DNA from 3 places in the Labrenzia sp. PO1 genome. Region 3 is predicted to be linked to each of the others. Evidence: predicted binding sites of a transcription regulator. Region 3 holds the regulator's gene; each other region holds the start of a gene.
What was found. Region 3 encodes LexA, which represses DNA repair genes until DNA is damaged. Its sites were predicted from a motif close to TGTTCNNNNTGTGTTCNG; they were not measured.
Positions count from the first base shown of each region.

Region 1: the regulator LexA is predicted to act here: its motif matches at 2,954-2,971, upstream of recA (recombinase RecA).
Region 2: the regulator LexA is predicted to act here: its motif matches at 1,869-1,886, upstream of HCG46_RS16885 (single-stranded DNA-binding protein).

Region 1 covers NZ_JAAXCR010000001.1:312,604-318,506, forward strand. Annotated here, with positions in the region: gene alaS (alanine--tRNA ligase) at 1-1,412, opposite strand, end outside; gene recA (recombinase RecA) at 1,766-2,836, opposite strand; gene HCG46_RS01540 (PfkB family carbohydrate kinase) at 3,176-4,099, shown strand; gene HCG46_RS01545 (pseudouridine-5'-phosphate glycosidase) at 4,205-5,137, shown strand; gene HCG46_RS01550 (DUF3772 domain-containing protein) at 5,222-5,903, opposite strand, start outside.
Region 2 covers NZ_JAAXCR010000003.1:412,002-417,904, forward strand. Annotated here, with positions in the region: gene HCG46_RS16880 (hypothetical protein) at 518-994, shown strand; gene HCG46_RS16885 (single-stranded DNA-binding protein) at 1,056-1,610, opposite strand; gene uvrA (excinuclease ABC subunit UvrA) at 2,195-5,125, shown strand; gene HCG46_RS16895 (DUF1127 domain-containing protein) at 5,370-5,519, shown strand.
Region 3 covers NZ_JAAXCR010000003.1:157,218-163,120, forward strand. Annotated here, with positions in the region: gene gltX (glutamate--tRNA ligase) at 1-530, opposite strand, end outside; gene HCG46_RS15725 (ComEC/Rec2 family competence protein) at 752-3,070, shown strand; gene lexA (transcriptional repressor LexA) at 3,075-3,785, opposite strand; gene HCG46_RS15735 (hypothetical protein) at 3,907-4,710, opposite strand; gene HCG46_RS15740 (acyl-CoA synthetase) at 4,803-5,903, opposite strand, start outside.

The sequences.
Region 1 (5,903 bases), on a different contig from region 3:
AGACCGGCAACGACGCCTTCGGCCGTCTCGGTCTCATAGCCGAGGAAGTCCGTGGCACCGTGCTTTTCCTTCAGTGCGAACCAGACTGCTTCCGTCGCAGCGCTGCCTGACCCAGACCAGGCCGCACGGGCTTCCGCTTTCTGGCGCTCCATTGCAGCATCGAAGCCATCCGTATCAACGGAAATGTCGCGCGTTCTGAGCGCGTCCTGGGTCAGATCCAGCGGGAAGCCGTAGGTATCATAGAGCTTGAACGCGGTTTCCCCATCCAGACGCCCCCCAGCCTCAAGGCCTTCGGTTGCGGTGTCGAGCAGGCCGAGGCCACGCTCCAGCGTCTTGCGGAAACGCGTTTCTTCCAGCTTCAGCGTTTCGGTGATCAGATCTTCAGCGCGGCTTAGCTCCGGATAGGCACGGCCCATTTCACGCACCAGCGCCGGAACCAGCTTGTGCATCAGCGGTTCGCTCGCCCCAAGAAGATGGGCGTGGCGCATGCCGCGGCGCATGATCCGGCGCAATACATAACCGCGGCCTTCGTTGGACGGTAGTACGCCATCGGCAATCAGGAAGCTCGTGGACCGCAGATGGTCGGCAATCACGCGGTGGCTGCCGGTGGCGTCGCCTTCTGCTTCCACACCCGTGGCGTTGACGGACGCCGCAATCAGCGCCTTGAAGAGGTCGATGTCGTAGTTGTTGTGAACGCCCTGCATGACAGCGGCGATACGCTCGATGCCCATGCCGGTGTCGATGGACGGACGCGGCAGGTCGAGACGCTTTTCCGGCGTCTGTTCGTACTGCATGAAGACGAGGTTCCAGATCTCGATGAACCGGTCGCCATCTTCTTCCGCAGAGCCCGGAGGGCCGCCCCAGATGTGGTCGCCATGGTCGTAGAAGATTTCAGAACAGGGGCCGCACGGGCCGGTATCGCCCATGGACCAGAAATTGTCTGACGTCGCGATGCGGATGATCCGGTCTTCGCTGAGACCTGCGATCTTCTTCCAAAGATCGAACGCCTGATCGTCTTCGGCAAAGACTGTTACCAGCAGCTTGTCCTTCGGCAGGCCGAATTCCTTGTTGACGAGGTTCCAGGCCAGTTCGATCGCCTGGTCCTTGAAATAGTCACCAAAGGAGAAGTTACCCAGCATCTCGAAGAAGGTGTGGTGGCGCGCAGTGTAACCGACATTATCCAGGTCGTTGTGCTTGCCGCCGGCGCGAACGCATTTCTGCGCCGTGACCGCACGGGAATAGTCGCGCTTTTCCAGGCCGGTGAACACGTTCTTGAACTGGTTCATGCCCGCGTTCGCAAACATCAGCGTCGGATCGTTACGCGGCACCAGCGGCCCGGACTCGACCACTTCGTGGCCGTTTGTCTTGAAATAGTCCAGAAAGGCAGAGCGGATTTCATTTACGCCGGTCATTCGGATCTCGCATCGGTCACAGCCCCGCATATGAGGGCCTGTTGAAAATCTTGAAGGCGCTGGATCTGGGTCGCCGATCCCCGCCGGAACAGCCTTTTAACTTTCACCTCCAACCCTGTCCAGCGGTTGCACGGGCCCGACCTAACGGAAAGCTGCCGGGAAACAGGCGATTTCCGGAATGAAGGCTGCCCGCACGCGCAGGACAATCGCTCCGACAGGGTCTGACCTCTTCCAATTTCGCTCCGTTGCGGGTCCCGAAAAGCAAAAGGCCCCCTTCCGGAGTGCGGAAGGAGGCCCTTGGAAGACCGGACAAACGTCCGGAGCTCTTGCAGAAGGAGACCGGAAACTGAGGATCAGTCCTCTGCTTCCTCCGATGCAGCGTCCGGATCAATGATCGCATCGGCGATCAGGCCGGCGTTCTGGCGGATCGCCAGTTCGATTTCATCGGCAATTTCCGGATTGTCCTTCAGAAACTGCTTTGCGTTTTCCCGGCCCTGGCCAAGACGCTGGCTGTTGTAGGAGAACCAGGCACCTGACTTTTCAACGATGTTGCCTTTGACACCAAGGTCGATCAGCTCACCCGTCTTGGACACGCCCTCACCATAGACGATGTCGAATTCCACCTGACGGAAAGGAGGCGCAAGCTTGTTCTTGACGACTTTCACGCGGGTCTGGTTGCCGACCACTTCGTCCCGGTCCTTGATCGCACCGATACGGCGGATATCCAGACGGACGGAGGCATAGAACTTGAGCGCGTTACCGCCGGTCGTGGTTTCCGGAGAACCAAACATCACGCCGATCTTCATGCGGATCTGGTTGATGAAGATCACCATGCACTTCGACTTGGAAATCGACGCGGTCAGTTTGCGCAGCGCCTGGCTCATCAAACGGGCCTGCATGCCCGGCAGGCTGTCGCCCATCTCGCCTTCGAGTTCTGCCTTCGGCGTCAGAGCGGCGACCGAGTCGATGACCAGAACATCAATGGCGCCGGAGCGCACCAGCGTGTCGGCAATTTCCAGCGCCTGTTCACCGGCGTCCGGCTGGGAGATCAGCAGATTGTCGATATCGACGCCAAGCTTGCGCGCATAGATCGGATCCAGCGCGTGCTCCGCATCGACAAAGGCGCAGATACCACCGGTCTTCTGGGCTTCGGCAACCGCATGCAGGGCAAGCGTGGTTTTACCCGAAGACTCCGGTCCGTAGATCTCGACGATACGGCCGCGCGGCAGACCGCCGATCCCGAGCGCGATATCAAGTCCGAGCGACCCGGTCGAGACGGCTTGCACCTCAACCACCTGGCCCTGGCCCATCTTCATGATGGAGCCTTTGCCGAAGGCGCGTTCGATTTGGCTGAGCGCTGCGTCCAGCGCTTTTGTCTTATCCATCTGGCTGCTTTCTACGAGACGAAGTGTACTTTGCGACATGGCTTACGCTCCTTATTCCACGATGGACGCGCCGTTTCAATGAGAGCCTTTGTACACATTTTGTTCTCATTTGACAAGTCGGCAAAACCGATTGGTATTAAAATGAAAATGGCTGTTTGTTTCCAATATGTTCTCACTTATCGATTTTAGAACTTACCTAGCGTAATCTATTGATCGGAACATCCCGTGATTCCGCGATCGGGCAGAATCACCGTCGCTTGCCTGCCGCCAGTTGCCGCCCCCCGCTTAATCTGCTAGCCCGCCCCTTCAACGGTTGCCCGCACCGGCGCATCGAACGCTTCTGTTCTGATCCCGGCTTTTCATGAGACAGTCCAGAACGTGACTTCAGCCATCTCCTCCCCCGTCATCGCAATCGGTGCGATCCATTACGATACGATCGCCCATGCCAGCGAGCCGATCCGCCCCGAGACCTCGACCCCATCGAGGCTGAACGCAAAGCCGGGCGGCGTTGCCACGAACATTGCCCGTGCGCTGGTTCGGCTCGGGGTTGGAACACGCCTCGTGGGAGCGGTTGGAGAAGACGGCGCTGCCGACATGCTTTCCCGCCAGCTCAGCCAGGAAGGGCTCGAGCTGCATGTGAAGGCCCGGAAAGGTTTCGCAACGGGCCAGTACCTTGCGTTACATAATCCGGCAGGCGATCTAGCGGCCGCCTGCGTTGACGACCGTGTTCTGTCCGAAGCCCCCGAGGATCTCTTCGACGGTATCGTTGCGGATCTTGCAGCAAATGCGACGGACGATACGATCTGGTTTCTGGATGCCAACCTGCCCGCTGCAATGCTGGTCCGGCTGACGGGGCGTGCCTTGCCCGGGCGTCTTGTTGCCAATGCCGTTTCAGATGCCAAGGCAGTCCGGCTGCGTGGGGTTCTCGGCAAACTGGATTGCCTGATGCTGAACCGCGGCGAAGCGGTCACGCTTACCGGGCTTTCCCGCGGCACGTCTTCCGAAGATCTGGCGGTGGCCTTGTCGCAGACCGGTCTCAAGAGTTTTGTCCTGACCAGCGCAGCATCTGATGTGCTGGTGCTCGAAAGCGGGAAACTTCACCGGTTCGCACCGCTTCAAACAGATATCGTCGATGTCACCGGAGCAGGCGATGCATTAAGCGCCGGAACGGTCGCGGCGCTCGCCAGAGGCTATGGCCTGAAGCAAGCAGTCCCTATAGGCCTTGCAGCTGCAGCCCTGACCCTGCGCAGCACCGGCGCCCTCGCGGAAGAGCTCTCCTGGGACGCCCTCGCCAACTTTTGACCATATGGACAAATTCCAATCTTGGCGCTGCTCCGCCTTGCGCCTATAAGACCCGCAGAATTGACCCGGCCCGAGCTGCCGGACGAAAACAGAAAGGCACACGCCGTGACCACTCCGACAACGCCCTCCGCCATCAGGGATCTGATCGTTTACAGCGATGAAGTGCGCGAGGCACTTGCGAACGGCAAGCCGGTCGTTGCGCTGGAATCGACCATCATCACTCATGGCATGCCTTTTCCGAAGAACGTTGAGACCGCCCGTGAGGTGGAAGCCGATATTCGCGCGGAAGGCGCCGTTCCGGCCACCATCGCGCTGATGGACGGCAAGATCATGGTGGGCCTTTCCGATGAGGATCTCGACCGCCTGGCACAGGCCAAGGACGTGATGAAGTGTTCACGTGCCGACCTGACCTTCGCACTTTCCACCGGATGCTACGGCGCGACAACCGTCGCCGCCACGATGATGGCGGCGCATGCCGCTGGTCTGAAGGTCTTTGCCACGGGCGGCATCGGCGGCGTTCACAAGGGTGCGGAAGAAAGCTTCGACATTTCCGCCGACCTCGATGAGCTTGGCCGCACGCCGGTCTGTGTAGTGTCCGCCGGTGCCAAGGCATTGCTCGACATTCCCAAGACCCTCGAAGTTCTGGAAACCAAGGGCGTTCCCGTCATTGCTTTCGGCACGGAAGAACTGCCGGCATTCTGGTCGCGGGCCAGTGGTCTCAAGGCCCCCTACTCCCTGAATTCGGCCGCCGAAATCGGTTCGCTCCTGAAGATGCGGTCCCGTTTTCCCGATCATGGCGGTGTCCTGATCGCCAACCCGGTACCGGAAGCCGACCAGATCCCGCGGGATGAAATGACCGGCTACATCGATGCAGCTATTGCGGATGCCACTGCGAAGGGTGTTCGCGGCAAGGACGTGACCCCGTTCGTTCTCGGCGCCATCCTGGAGTTGACCGGCGGCCGCAGCCTCGACACCAACATCGCGCTGGTGCGTAACAATGCCCGCCTGGCCGCGCGTATTGCCGCTGAACTGGTCTGACGGCACATTTACGCGAGAAACCAACTGGACCCAAAAAATTAGCCGGGCTTTCACTTCAAACGGATTGAAAGCCCGGCCGACTTGTCAGGACGGTTTGTCTTCCACCGGTTGAGGCACTTCCGGCGCCTGACGGCGCTCAAGTGCCGCCGCCAACCGGTCGATATCCTTGAAATGCAGGTCCCGCTGCGGGAACGGTATCTCGATACCCGCCTTGCCAAGCTCGTTGTAGACCGTGAAGTAAAGGTCCGACTTGGTAATCATCACATTGCCGATGTCTTTCAGGAAACATCTCAGTTCGAAATTCAGAGAGCTGTCGCCCAGCCCGATGAAAAGAACCTGCGGCGTCGGATAACGCGCGATCGTGCTGTGCCCGCGTGCTGCATCGAACAGGATCGATTTCACCTTTTCAAGATCACTGCCATAGGCAACGCCAACCGGCAGGATAAGCCGGCCCGACTTGCTGGTCAGCGTCATGTTCTTGACCGTGCCGGCAATCAGCTCCGAATTCGGAATGATGACGTCATGGCGGTCGAAGGTTTCGATGCGCGTTGAACGGACAGAGATCTTGCGGACATATCCGGATTGCCCGGATACTTCTATCCAGTCCCCTTCCTTGATCGGCCGTTCGATGAGCAGGATGATGCCGGAAACGAAGTTGGAAACGATGGTCTGAAGACCAAAACCGATACCGACCGAAAGGGCACCGGCCACGACCGCAAGACTGGACAGGTTCAATCCGGCGGTGGAAATCGCAATCAAAGCCGCC
Region 2 (5,903 bases), 250 kb from region 3:
GGGACGTCCCCAGGACAGAACGTTTCGGTTTTTTCCTGGTACATTCGCTCAGTGCCATTGCATTCGCTCGCATTGTCTAAACCCGCTTATTTTAAATCTTTTCGAACCTGACGCCTTGCCCAAGTCACCAGGGTTTTATTGCTTCCCTGCAAGGATCGAAGGCTGTTCGGCATATCCGCCGAGGATGTTCTACATCCGAGCGTGATATGGCAACGCAGTTACCGTGCAACCGGGCCCCGCGACCCGATTCCCGGAAACTGCGCCCGTAAACCGTTTGATACTATAACAGGGTTCATCAGATGGTTAAGAGGCGCCGTCCTACACAGGTTTGAAATCAGTCGACTGTGACGATTTTGCCTCGTTGCTGACAGGACAGCTGCCCACCATCACGGTGCCAGAAACGACAGAACTGCGGCTGTTTGGAAAAACAACCTCGCGTGATTGGCATCACGCCACCTTCTTCATCAAAGGCGTATCTACGGCTTCACGAGTACGTGAGACATTACCGGAGAGCCAAATGCCGTTTCAATTCAATGTTGGTGACCATTCGTCACCGATCTGGAAATACACAAGTTTCAACTCTTCCCAGTATTCAAAGCTGAAATGGGCCAGAAACAAGCTTTTCAAGATGGTCAAGAACAACCCAGGATGTAATGCCTATTTCCGGACGCTGCCCAAGGGGCGAAGCTTGTCAGACATGATCAACGACAGCTCGATTTGGGTGAATTACGGACCGACCATTTCACCGCTACATGGGGAAATCCACGTTCCTTCCGGGGAAATCGCGGTTGGTGACCGGGCCTTTAAAATGGGCAGGTGGATGGTGCTGGCCACCATCATTCATGAATTCGCGCATCACAACGGCGCCCCGATTACGGGTGGCGACACACGCGCAGAAGAAGCCGTCTATCACTGCGGTCTCGGCAGTGCGAAGGAATATTACGACGGCGTTGATGACCCGAACACGCCTTACGACCCGAACGTCGGCGGTTGATCAACATACCCTGGTGCGCGGCCCCAAAGCATGGGACCGCACCCGGTAGGGCAGAAAAAGATCAGAACGGAATTTCGTCGTCCATAGGGCCGCCACCGCCACCGGACGGACCGCCGTAACCGCCACCGCTGCTGGAACCGCCGCCATAGCCACCACCGAAATTCCCGCCGGAACCGGAACCGCCGCCGCCGAAGCCACCTCCGCCACCGCCTTGTGAGTCATTGCCGTAATCGGGAAGACCGCCGGATGCACCACCACCTTCGCCGCGGCCGTCAAGCATGGTCAGGTTGGAGTTGAAACCCTGCAGCACGATCTCGGTGGAGTACCGGTCCTGACCGGACTGATCCTGCCATTTGCGGGTCTGAAGCTGGCCTTCGAGATAAACCTTTGATCCCTTGCGCAGATATTGCTCCGCAACTTTGCAAAGACCGTCGTTGAAGATCACGACGCGGTGCCACTCCGTCTTTTCACGACGCTCACCGGTGTTGCGGTCGCGCCAGGATTCCGACGTCGCAATCCGGAGATTGGCGATCGGGCGGCCATCCTGCGTACGGCGGATTTCCGGGTCTGCTCCCAGATTGCCGACCAAAATTACTTTGTTGACGCTGCCCGCCATACTGAACTCCTGTTTGTTTTTCGTTGACCCCGCCGACGATGTTCGTGTGCTTCTCCGGCACGTGTCGATAAACGGTCAACGTTGCAAGCTTTGCTGCTAGAAACCAGAACCCTAACGGCACGCCAACAGCTTCGCCGCTATTTTCGCCAGGCTTCACTCATTTTCCACAAGGCAACTTACAAACTGCCGCCTGGTTCATCCGCCTAAAATTCGAGCAAAGTCGACAGACACAATCCTTGATTGCACCTAGTTACAATTTGCTCCACTTTTGTTCCAATCAAGCCCCGATTTTTCTGTCAGGACATTATCTCACGAACTGCGAGGTTTCGGTCACCTATTTCTGGTCGGCTCCTGACGCGGCAATCGTTAATGTACTTGTTTTGTTCTTATCATTTCTGTAAAAGCGATTCAATCAGGCATCGCATCGACGAGTGCCTCTGGCACGATAATGGAAATGCCTCACTGGAAGCTCCGCCCGAAACTGCTATATCGGGGCAAACAGACATCATCGGCAATGGACCATCTTAGCGTATGCGAGAGCAACAATCGGCTTTGGGCGACGCATGCGGTCAGGAAGAACGACAATGAAGACAGCCAAGGGATCGCAGTCGGAAGAAGCCTGGAAGGCGGACCCAACACGGGTCATCAGCATCCGTGGCGCACGGGAGCATAACCTCAAGGGCGTCGACCTGGACCTGCCCCGGGACAAGTTGATTGTCATGACCGGCCTGTCTGGCTCAGGCAAGTCGTCACTCGCCTTCGACACCATATATGCAGAAGGACAGCGGCGGTACGTGGAAAGCCTGTCCGCCTACGCGCGCCAGTTCCTGGAAATGATGCAGAAACCGGACGTCGACCAGATCGACGGTCTGTCGCCGGCAATCTCCATCGAACAGAAGACCACGTCCCGCAATCCGCGCTCCACGGTCGGAACGGTTACGGAAATTTACGATTACATGCGCCTTTTGTTTGCGCGTGTCGGCGTTCCCTATTCCCCCGCTACCGGTCTGCCGATCGAAAGCCAGACCGTCAGCCAGATGGTCGATCGCATTCTGGAGCTGGAAGAAGGTGCCCGCCTCTACCTGCTCGCGCCGATGGTTCGCGGCCGCAAGGGCGAGTACCGCAAGGAACTTGCCGAGCTGATGAAGAAGGGTTTCCAGCGCGTCAAGATCGACGGAACCTTCCATGAGATTTCCGAGGCCCCTGCCCTCGACAAGAAATTCAAGCACGATATCGACGTCGTCGTAGACCGTATCGTCGTGCGCGACGATATCTCCGGTCGGCTTGCCGATTCACTGGAAACGGCGCTGAAACTTGCCGATGGCATTGCAATTGCCGAATTTGCCGACAAGACCGACGAGAACGGCAACCCGGAACGGTTGATCTTTTCCGAAAAATTTGCCTGCCCGGTATCCGGCTTCACCATTCCGGAGATCGAGCCGCGTCTGTTCTCGTTCAACAATCCCTTCGGTGCCTGCCCCACTTGTGATGGCCTTGGAACGACACTCGCCTTCGAGGAAGACCTGGTTGTTCCTGACCACTCGCTTTCCCTGCGCGAAGGAGCTGTCCTGCCGTGGGCGAAGACAGGGTCGACATCACCTTATTATGCCCAGACGCTGGAAGCACTCTGCAGTCATTTCAAGGTGTCCATGGCAACGCCCTGGAAGGATCTTCCTTCGGAAGTGCGCGAGGCAATCCTTCATGGAACCGGCAATGCGAAGATTGAATTCGTCTATGATGACGGCGTCCGCAGCTACCGGACAGAGAAGACCTTTGAAGGTGTAATCGGCAATATCGAACGGCGGTGGCGCGAGACGGAATCCACCTGGGTTCGCGAGGAACTGGCAAGGTTTCAATCCGATCATGCCTGCCCGGCTTGCAGCGGGTTCCGTCTGAAGCCGGAAGCGCTTGCCGTCAAGATTGCCGGCAGGCATATCGGTCAGATCACCGAACATTCCATTCGCGATGCAAGCCTCTGGTTTGAAGCCCTGCCGGAGCAACTGAACGACAAACAGAGCGAAATCGCAGGCCGCATCCTGAAGGAAATTCGCGAGCGGCTGAAGTTCCTGAATGACGTTGGCCTTGAATATCTCACCTTGTCCCGCTCTTCCGGAACACTGTCAGGTGGCGAAAGCCAGCGTATCCGCCTCGCCTCGCAGATCGGCTCGGGGCTGACAGGAGTTCTCTATGTACTGGATGAGCCGTCCATCGGCCTTCATCAGCGCGACAACGCCCGTCTTCTGGAAACGCTGAAACACCTGCGCGATCTCGGCAATACGGTGATTGTGGTCGAGCATGATGAAGACGCGGTGCTGACTGCCGATTACGTTGTCGACGTCGGACCAGGAGCGGGTGTCCATGGCGGGCAGATCGTCGCCAAGGGCACTCCCTCCGAAATCATGGCCAATCCCAATTCGTTGACGGGGCAGTACCTGTCTGGATCCATGATGGTTTCGCGCAACGACGAGCGCAGAAAAATCAACAAGAAGCGGAAGATCTCCGTTCGCGGCGCCCGCGGCAACAATCTCAAGGACATTGACGTCGACGTGCCGCTCAGCACGTTTACCTGCGTCACCGGTGTGTCGGGTGGCGGCAAGTCCACGTTCCTGATCGATACGCTCTACAAGGCCGCAGCTCGTCGCCTCAATGGCGCGCGGGACAACCCTGCCCCGCACGATCGCATCGAAGGCCTGGAAGTGCTCGATAAGGTCATCGACATCGATCAGTCACCGATCGGCCGGACACCCAGATCCAACCCGGCGACCTACACCGGTGCCTTTACCCCGATCCGTGAATGGTTCGCCGGCATGCCTGAAGCCAAGGCCAGAGGCTATCAGCCCGGCCGGTTCTCCTTCAACGTCAAGGGAGGCCGCTGCGAAGCCTGTCAGGGCGACGGCGTCATAAAGATCGAAATGCACTTCCTGCCGGATGTTTACGTCACTTGCGACGTATGCAAAGGCAAACGGTACAATCGGGAAACGCTCGAGGTCGAGTTCAAGGGCAAGTCGATTGCCGACGTGCTCGACATGACCGTGGATGAAGCCGCCGTGTTCTTCTCCGCAGTTCCCGCCGTGCGCGACAAGATGGAGACTCTGGCGCGTGTCGGTCTCGGCTACATCAAGGTCGGCCAACAGGCGACCACGCTCTCAGGTGGTGAAGCGCAGCGCGTAAAGCTTGCGAAGGAACTCTCCAAGCGCTCGACGGGGCGTACGCTGTACATACTGGACGAACCTACGACAGGCCTGCATTTTCACGATGTCGCAAAGCTGCTGGAAGTGCTTCACGAACTGGTTGACCAGGGCAACACGGTTTTGGTGATCGAGCACAATCTTGAAGTAATCAAGACAGCAGACTGGATTATCGATCTGGGACCGGAAGGAGGCGACGGTGGCGGCACGGTGGTTGCAACCGGACGGCCTGAAGACGTTGCCGAGGTTTCGGAAAGCTACACGGGTCAATTCCTGCAGGAACTGCTGCAGCGACGTCCGCAACGGGCACACGACGCTGCGGAATAGGTCTTAACCAGTCTCCAGTTACGTGACGACAGGCATGTGTGCACCGCACACATGCCTTTTTCATTTGTATTTCCGCATGTTCCACGAATCATCCCGATTCTGGCTGCGCAAGCTTTGCTGCATTGCATCAAACGCATGTCAGGCATGCAGAGATGGCACTTCTTTTATTTCGAGTGGTGAAATATATCATTGGACAACAACGGCGCGGAACGCACACGCGTTTCGATAATTAAGGAATAAGAAGATGTTTGACACCGTGCGCCAAAAGTACAGCAACTGGGTAAGCTACCGCCGTGCGGTTGACGAATTGTCCCGCCTTTCGGCCCGTGAGCTTGCCGACCTCGGCATCTGCCGCAGCGACATCAAATTTGTCGCGCGTCGTCAGATTGGCTGAATGAAATAAAGAGATCGCGTCCCTAGGCATCCTCCTCCCAGCCGACGGGCGTGTGACACGCAGGGCATCCTCCTCCCAGCCCTGTCACGTCGAAACGTCGCCCGCCAGCACCTCCTCCCGCTGGCGGGCGTTCGTTTTTCTGGCGTCCTGATTTCCTCCCATCCCTGTCTGGTCAGGCAAGAGATTCCTCAAAATTCTGACACTCCAACGCCAAGTGCGATATCTGGATGTGCTCAACTGTCTCCAGGTCGATGTCTCTGCTCTTGCGGCGACAGCTCGCTCATTGCTCCAAGCGAAGCATTCCCTGTGAGAACGCCCAAACGATGCAAGTCAGCACAAAATAGGTATTCACAAGCTGGGTCGTTACCCGGGCCGGGGGCGCAT
Region 3 (5,903 bases):
CGCATCAGTACGAAGTCATCAAGGTCCTTGTTCGGGATCACGACGCGACCCTGAACGAGATCGTCGACCACTGTCTCGCCTTCCTGAGGGGCCTTGATGCGGATAACTGGGTCAACGCCGGCCGGGGCTTCGGAGGCGTCTCGCTCGCGCCATGTCCCGTCATAGCGGGGCGGCTTGCCCTCGGCGCGGGCTTTCTCGCGCATGGCGTCAAGCTCTTCCGGGGTGCTGTAGCAGCGATAGGCCGTGCCGTTGGCCAGCATTTCCTCGACCACTTCCTTGTGGCGCTCAACACGGGAGAACTGGGAGATCGGGTCTCCGTCCCAGTCGAGCCCAAGCCAGGACAGGCCGTCAATCAATGCGTCCACCGCTTCCTGCGTGGAGCGAGCCCGATCCGTATCTTCGATCCGCAGCAGCATCTTGCCGCCGTGATGACGCGCGAAGAGCCAGTTGAAGAGCGCGGTGCGGGCGCCGCCGATATGCAGGAACCCGGTCGGGGATGGGGCGAAGCGCGTGACGATGTTCTGTGCCATGGTGCTTTATGAAAGTCTCTGTCAGTATGACGGCGCGGAGCGCGCCGGATTGGTGGCGCGGTCTTAGCACAGGCTTTGGCGAGGCTAAATAGGGGCTCCGGCCATTTCTTGGACCAAAACGAGGAGCTGAAGTGACGTCACGGTCCGGTCCGCTCGATATTTCTGCCGGCCGGTCGCAAACGGCAACCCTTGATGTTGAGCGCGAGGATTTATCACCTGCCGTGCTCACGCCTGAAGTACGTGAGAAACGGAGTTCAAGGCCAGCGGGCGCTGGTCACACTTATTCTGCTCACAATGCGTCAGCAGATCGTCTTTGGGATTCGCAAGGGCTGTTGTGGTGTGCCTTCGCGTTTGCCGGGGGAATTGGTGTCTACGTTTGGTTGCCCGAAGAACCTTCCTGGGTTCTGTTGGGAGTTCTGGTCCTGCTGGTAAGCGCGGTTCTCTGGCGTGTGAAGCGGCGCGGCACGGTGGCGGTTTCCGTCGTTCTCTTCCTGGCATTCTTTGCCGGACTGGCAGCCTCCAGTCTTCGAACGGCATATGTTTCGGCGCCTCGCCTTGCCGAACAGATGAACGCGGATTTGGCTGGCTACATAGAAGAGATTGACAGCGCGGCAGCCGGTCACCGGATCGTGCTGGCCGTATCCTCGGTCAATGGGCGTCCTGTCGAGGAGGGCGAGTTCCCCGCTAAAGTGCGCTTGCGCGTTCCGGCAGGAAGCGACATTGAAGTGGGGCGCACCGTGAGCGTCAGTGCGCGGTTGTTTCCCCCTGCAGGTCCCGTCTTTCCAGGAGGATACGATTATTCCTTCCGGGCCTTCTTTCAGCAGATAGGTGCGACGGGTTTCAGTTTCGGGTCCCCCGAGGTCATCGAGACTGAGGAGGCTGGAAATGAATTTCGCCCTGCCGTTGCCGTTGCCAAGCTTCGAATAGACCTCGCGGAGCGTATTAGGAGCAATCTTTCGGAAGGGCCGGAAACCGCACTGATCGTTGCTCTTCTGGTTGGAGACCGCAGCGGTATAACCGAAGAGCAGGAAGAGATTTTACGGGCCGCCGGATTGGCTCACATTCTTGCAATTTCCGGGCTGCATATGGCGCTCTTTGCCGGTGGCGCCTATGGGGCGGTCTTGCTGCTCTTTTCGTTGGTGCCGATACTGACGCTCAGGTGGCCGGTGCATAAATGGGCCGCGCTTTCAGCCCTTGGTGCTGCTGTTATTTATCTGCTTCTGTCCGGTGGTGCGGTTGCGACGCAACGATCGTTCCTGATGATCGCGATTGTCTTTGTCGGAATTCTGGTGGGGCGACGCGGCCTGACCCTGCGAAGCGTAGCGTTGGCTGGCCTCGTACTCTTGCTGATTGCTCCTGAGCGGTTGTTTTTCCCCGGCTTCCAGATGTCCTTCGCTGCCGTGATCTGCCTGGTCGCCGTATATGACCTGTGGCGGCAGCGAGATCGTTCCCTGTCATCTGGTGAAAGAGTGTCCGGATGGGGCATGGCGACTTGTCTTTACCTCGGCAAGTGGGCTGCAGGGCTGTTCGTAACCGCATTGGTCGCGGGGCTGGCGACCGGCATTATAGGAGCTCATCACTTCAGCCGCATCGCGCCCTATGGCCTTGTCGGCAACTTGCTGGGAATGCCGGTGTTTTCACTTGTTGTGATGCCTATGGGAGTACTTGCATTCGTTCTGATGCCCTTCGGCCTTGCGGCTCTCCCTCTGGCTGTCATGTCTTTCGGAGTTTCACTTCTGTTGAAGGTTGCTTCCTTTACCGCAGCCCTGGATGCCGGCAGCGGAACTTCCGGAAGGCTCGACGGGGCTGCTGCATTGCTGTTGCTATCAGCATTATTTGCCGGATTGTTGGTGCCTGGCAGAAAGCGTGTGCTCGCAGGAGTGCCTCTCGTCGCAGGAATATTGATTGTTCTCACCAGCCGGCCTCCGGATATCCAGATTGCTGCAAGCGGCTCTCGAATAGCTGCCCGCGATGAAACGGGAACTTTGCGTTACGCAGCTAGGGGGAGATCGTTTGCAAGTGATCTCTGGCTGCAGTCGGAAGGAGTGAGGAATGATGCGATCTTGTCGCGCAAGATGAAATCGCCTCAAAGAAATTGCGATGACGACGGTTGTGTCATCAGGGCCTACGTCAATTCAGAGGACGCAGAACGGCTGGATGGCAGGCAATCGTTTCTTGCAATCGCGCAGCCAAAGACATTTGAAGCGTTTCAGCTGGATTGCCGATATGCCGATTTGGTCGTGACCGATCTTGTCGCTCCGGAGAGCTGCGGCGCAGCCCTCGTCCTGGATCACGGTACGCGCACCGAACGTGGTGCCGTCTCCATCTGGCTATCGCCCGGTGATTTCAGCCAGGCCGTAAATGCTACGAGCGGTGCCAGTGCACCGGGCCATCCGCCAAACGAAAATCTGAAAATCGAGAAACTGAAGTTTGCCATCCCTGATCCACCGCGCCCCTGGCATCACCAGGGTACGGTAACGAGAGACAGCCTGCGTCTAGCCGAGCGCGCCTCGGTGGCCGAAGCGCGCGCAGAGGAGTGACTGGTCAATACTGACGAAACAGGGCAACGAGGCGGCCCTGAACACGAACGCGGCCGGGACCGAAGATCCTGGTTTCATAAGCCGGGTTGGCTGCTTCAAGAGCGATGGAAGCGCCTTTCTTGCGCAGCCTCTTCAAGGTGGCTTCTTCATCGTCCACAAGTGCAACAACGATGTCGCCACTGTCGGCGCTGTCGGTCCGGCGGATAAGAACAGTATCACCGTCCAGAATGCCGGCCTCAATCATGGAATCACCACGAACCTCCAGCGCGTAGTGTTCCCCGCGACCAAGCAGGTCCTGCGGCACTGTGATGGAATGGCTGTGTGTTTGAATGGCCTCGATGGGCACACCGGCTGCAATGCGGCCCATGACAGGAATTTCCGTAACACTGGACACCGGCACCGGTGCAGCTTTTTCCGGCTCCGGTTTGCCGAGTGAGCCTTCAATGACTTCAGGTGAGAAGCTGCCTCTTGGTCGTGGAGCACCCAGGCCGGGTGCGATGGAGTCCGGAAGACGAACAACCTCCATGGCTCTGGCCCGGTTCGGCAGGCGCCGGATGAAGCCACGTTCTTCAAGCGCGGTGATCAGGCGGTGAATGCCAGACTTGGAGCGCAGGTCGAGCGCATCCTTCATTTCGTCGAAAGACGGCGGCACACCGGTTTCTTTCAGTCTTTCGTGAATGAACATGAGCAGTTCGTACTGCTTGCGCGTCAGCATGTAGGCGTCCCCTGACCGAGAAAACATCTGGTACAAATCAAGAACATGGTACCTGTTCTCATTGTGTTCTGCAAGGGTAAATGTTCTCTTACTGTTCTTGGCTTCGAACAAGTTGCCGTATTCAATCCGTCTCCGATATCGGATTTAGGTCATCCTTCGATCCGGTCAGGATCAGCAGTTCACAGGTGATCAAAGTCGGCGCGCCACCAGCGGTGAGAATGCCCCGATGCAGTCCACCGTCGAGATCAACGGCGCGGATTGGGATACAAAGCTCTTGTTCCGGATTCGCGCCAGCGTTTTCAGTCAGGAGTATCTCGGAGATCAGACCTGTCATCGGCTGGGCATCGCGAAACGCTGCTCCGGCCAGACTGCCCAGTCCATAGACTTCGTAGGAGGGGGCTTTCAGCTCTTTTGCGAGTTCTTGGATGCTGTCCGTCAGGTCGGCAAACGGAGCGAGTGTGGTGATAAGCGCATTGTAGTCGGTTGTCCGTGACTGTTCGTCATCCTGTTGCACACGAAACAGCGTGAATTCGGTTTCCGGATCCAGCGATGCCACGAAGGCTGCGCCTTGCAGGCCGTACCCTTTGATAGCCCCCTGATGCGCAACCTTCAGCGTATGCGGCAGTAAGTGGCCAAGGTGCTCGACTTCTTCCTCGTGCCAATAAGCGTGTACATGAGCGAACCATTCACCATCTCGTATCCCGAGAATGGCAACTGCGGACTCCAGCGTTGCGCCTTTCGAAGAGTGCGTGTCGCTATACCAGGCTGCATGTCTGTCATCGATTGCACAGGCAGGCATCACAAAGTCGAACGCTTCGAGCATCAGCCCGGAAAGATCGAGAACGGCGGAGCTCAGTCCTTGGTGCGTGGCGAAGCGGCCCAGCGCCTCCAGCAAGGGAGTTTGCTCTGCCAGGGAGATTTCCAATGGTTTCGCCAGACATCTGGCATGGGGGAGCCGATTGATGGCAGAAGGGCCGGGATGACGAATGTCGGACAGAGACCTGGGGGCGGGCCGTCTCACAACAGGCCTTTCTCGGTCAAATGCTCCCGCACCAGTTTCTTGGTGATCTTGCCATAGGCACTTGTCGGCATTGCGGGAATGAAGAGATAACGTGCAGGCATCTTGTAGCGGGCGATCTTGCCGTTCAGATAGTCGCTGAGTTCCTGAGGGTCGGGTGAATTGTCTGGGGCAGCCACACAAACGGCTAGGCCAACTTCGCCCCATTGCCTGTCCGGAATCCCGAGAATTGCGACCTCGGAAATATCCGGATGTGTAAGCAGCACTTCCTCGACTTCCTTCGGGTAGACGTTGGAGCCACCAGAAATGTACATGTCCGACGCTCGGCCTGTCAGGAAGAGGTACCGCTGTTCATCCATGTGACCGATGTCTCCGGTGCGGAACCAGCCGTTCCGGAAAGACTTCTGGTTGGCGTCTTCGTCTTCCAGATAGCCAGCACAGACTGCCGAACCGATGACGCAGACTTCACCCGTTTCATTGGGGGGGAGATGATTGCCATCCTCGTCCTGGATCGAAACCTCTATACCAGTTCGCTCCGTACCGCAGGTGCCGCTGCGTGCCTCAGGTCCATCCTCCAGAAAATGATCCTGTGGCCGCAGCACGGTGATGTTTCCGGTGACCTCGCCAAGTCCGTAGTATTGAACCAGAACGTGCCCCAATTTCTGGAGTGCCAGCTTCTGGTCCTCTCTGTACATGGGAGCCCCCGCATAAATGACGTGACGAAGGCTCGAGTGATCGTACTGATCAACAGAAGGGTCTTCCACCAGGCGTTTGACGATTGTGGGAACGGTGAAGAGATTGCTGACCTTGTGTTTTTCGATCAACTCGAATGCAGTCGAGGGATTGAAGCCACCTCCGGGCAGGAGAACATGTGTAGAACCAACTGATAGCTGGGCAATCAGTTGTAACCCTGCGCCGTGTGACAATGGGGCTATGACCAGCGACGCATCGCGCTCCGTCGTCCCGGGCAACAGGTCTGCCATGTAGTTGACGCAAACGAATCCGATCTGCCCGTGACTAAGGACAACTGCCTTCGGGCGGCCGGTTGAGCCTGAGGTGAAGAACAGCCAACAGGGATCGTTATAGTCCACTGCCTCGTT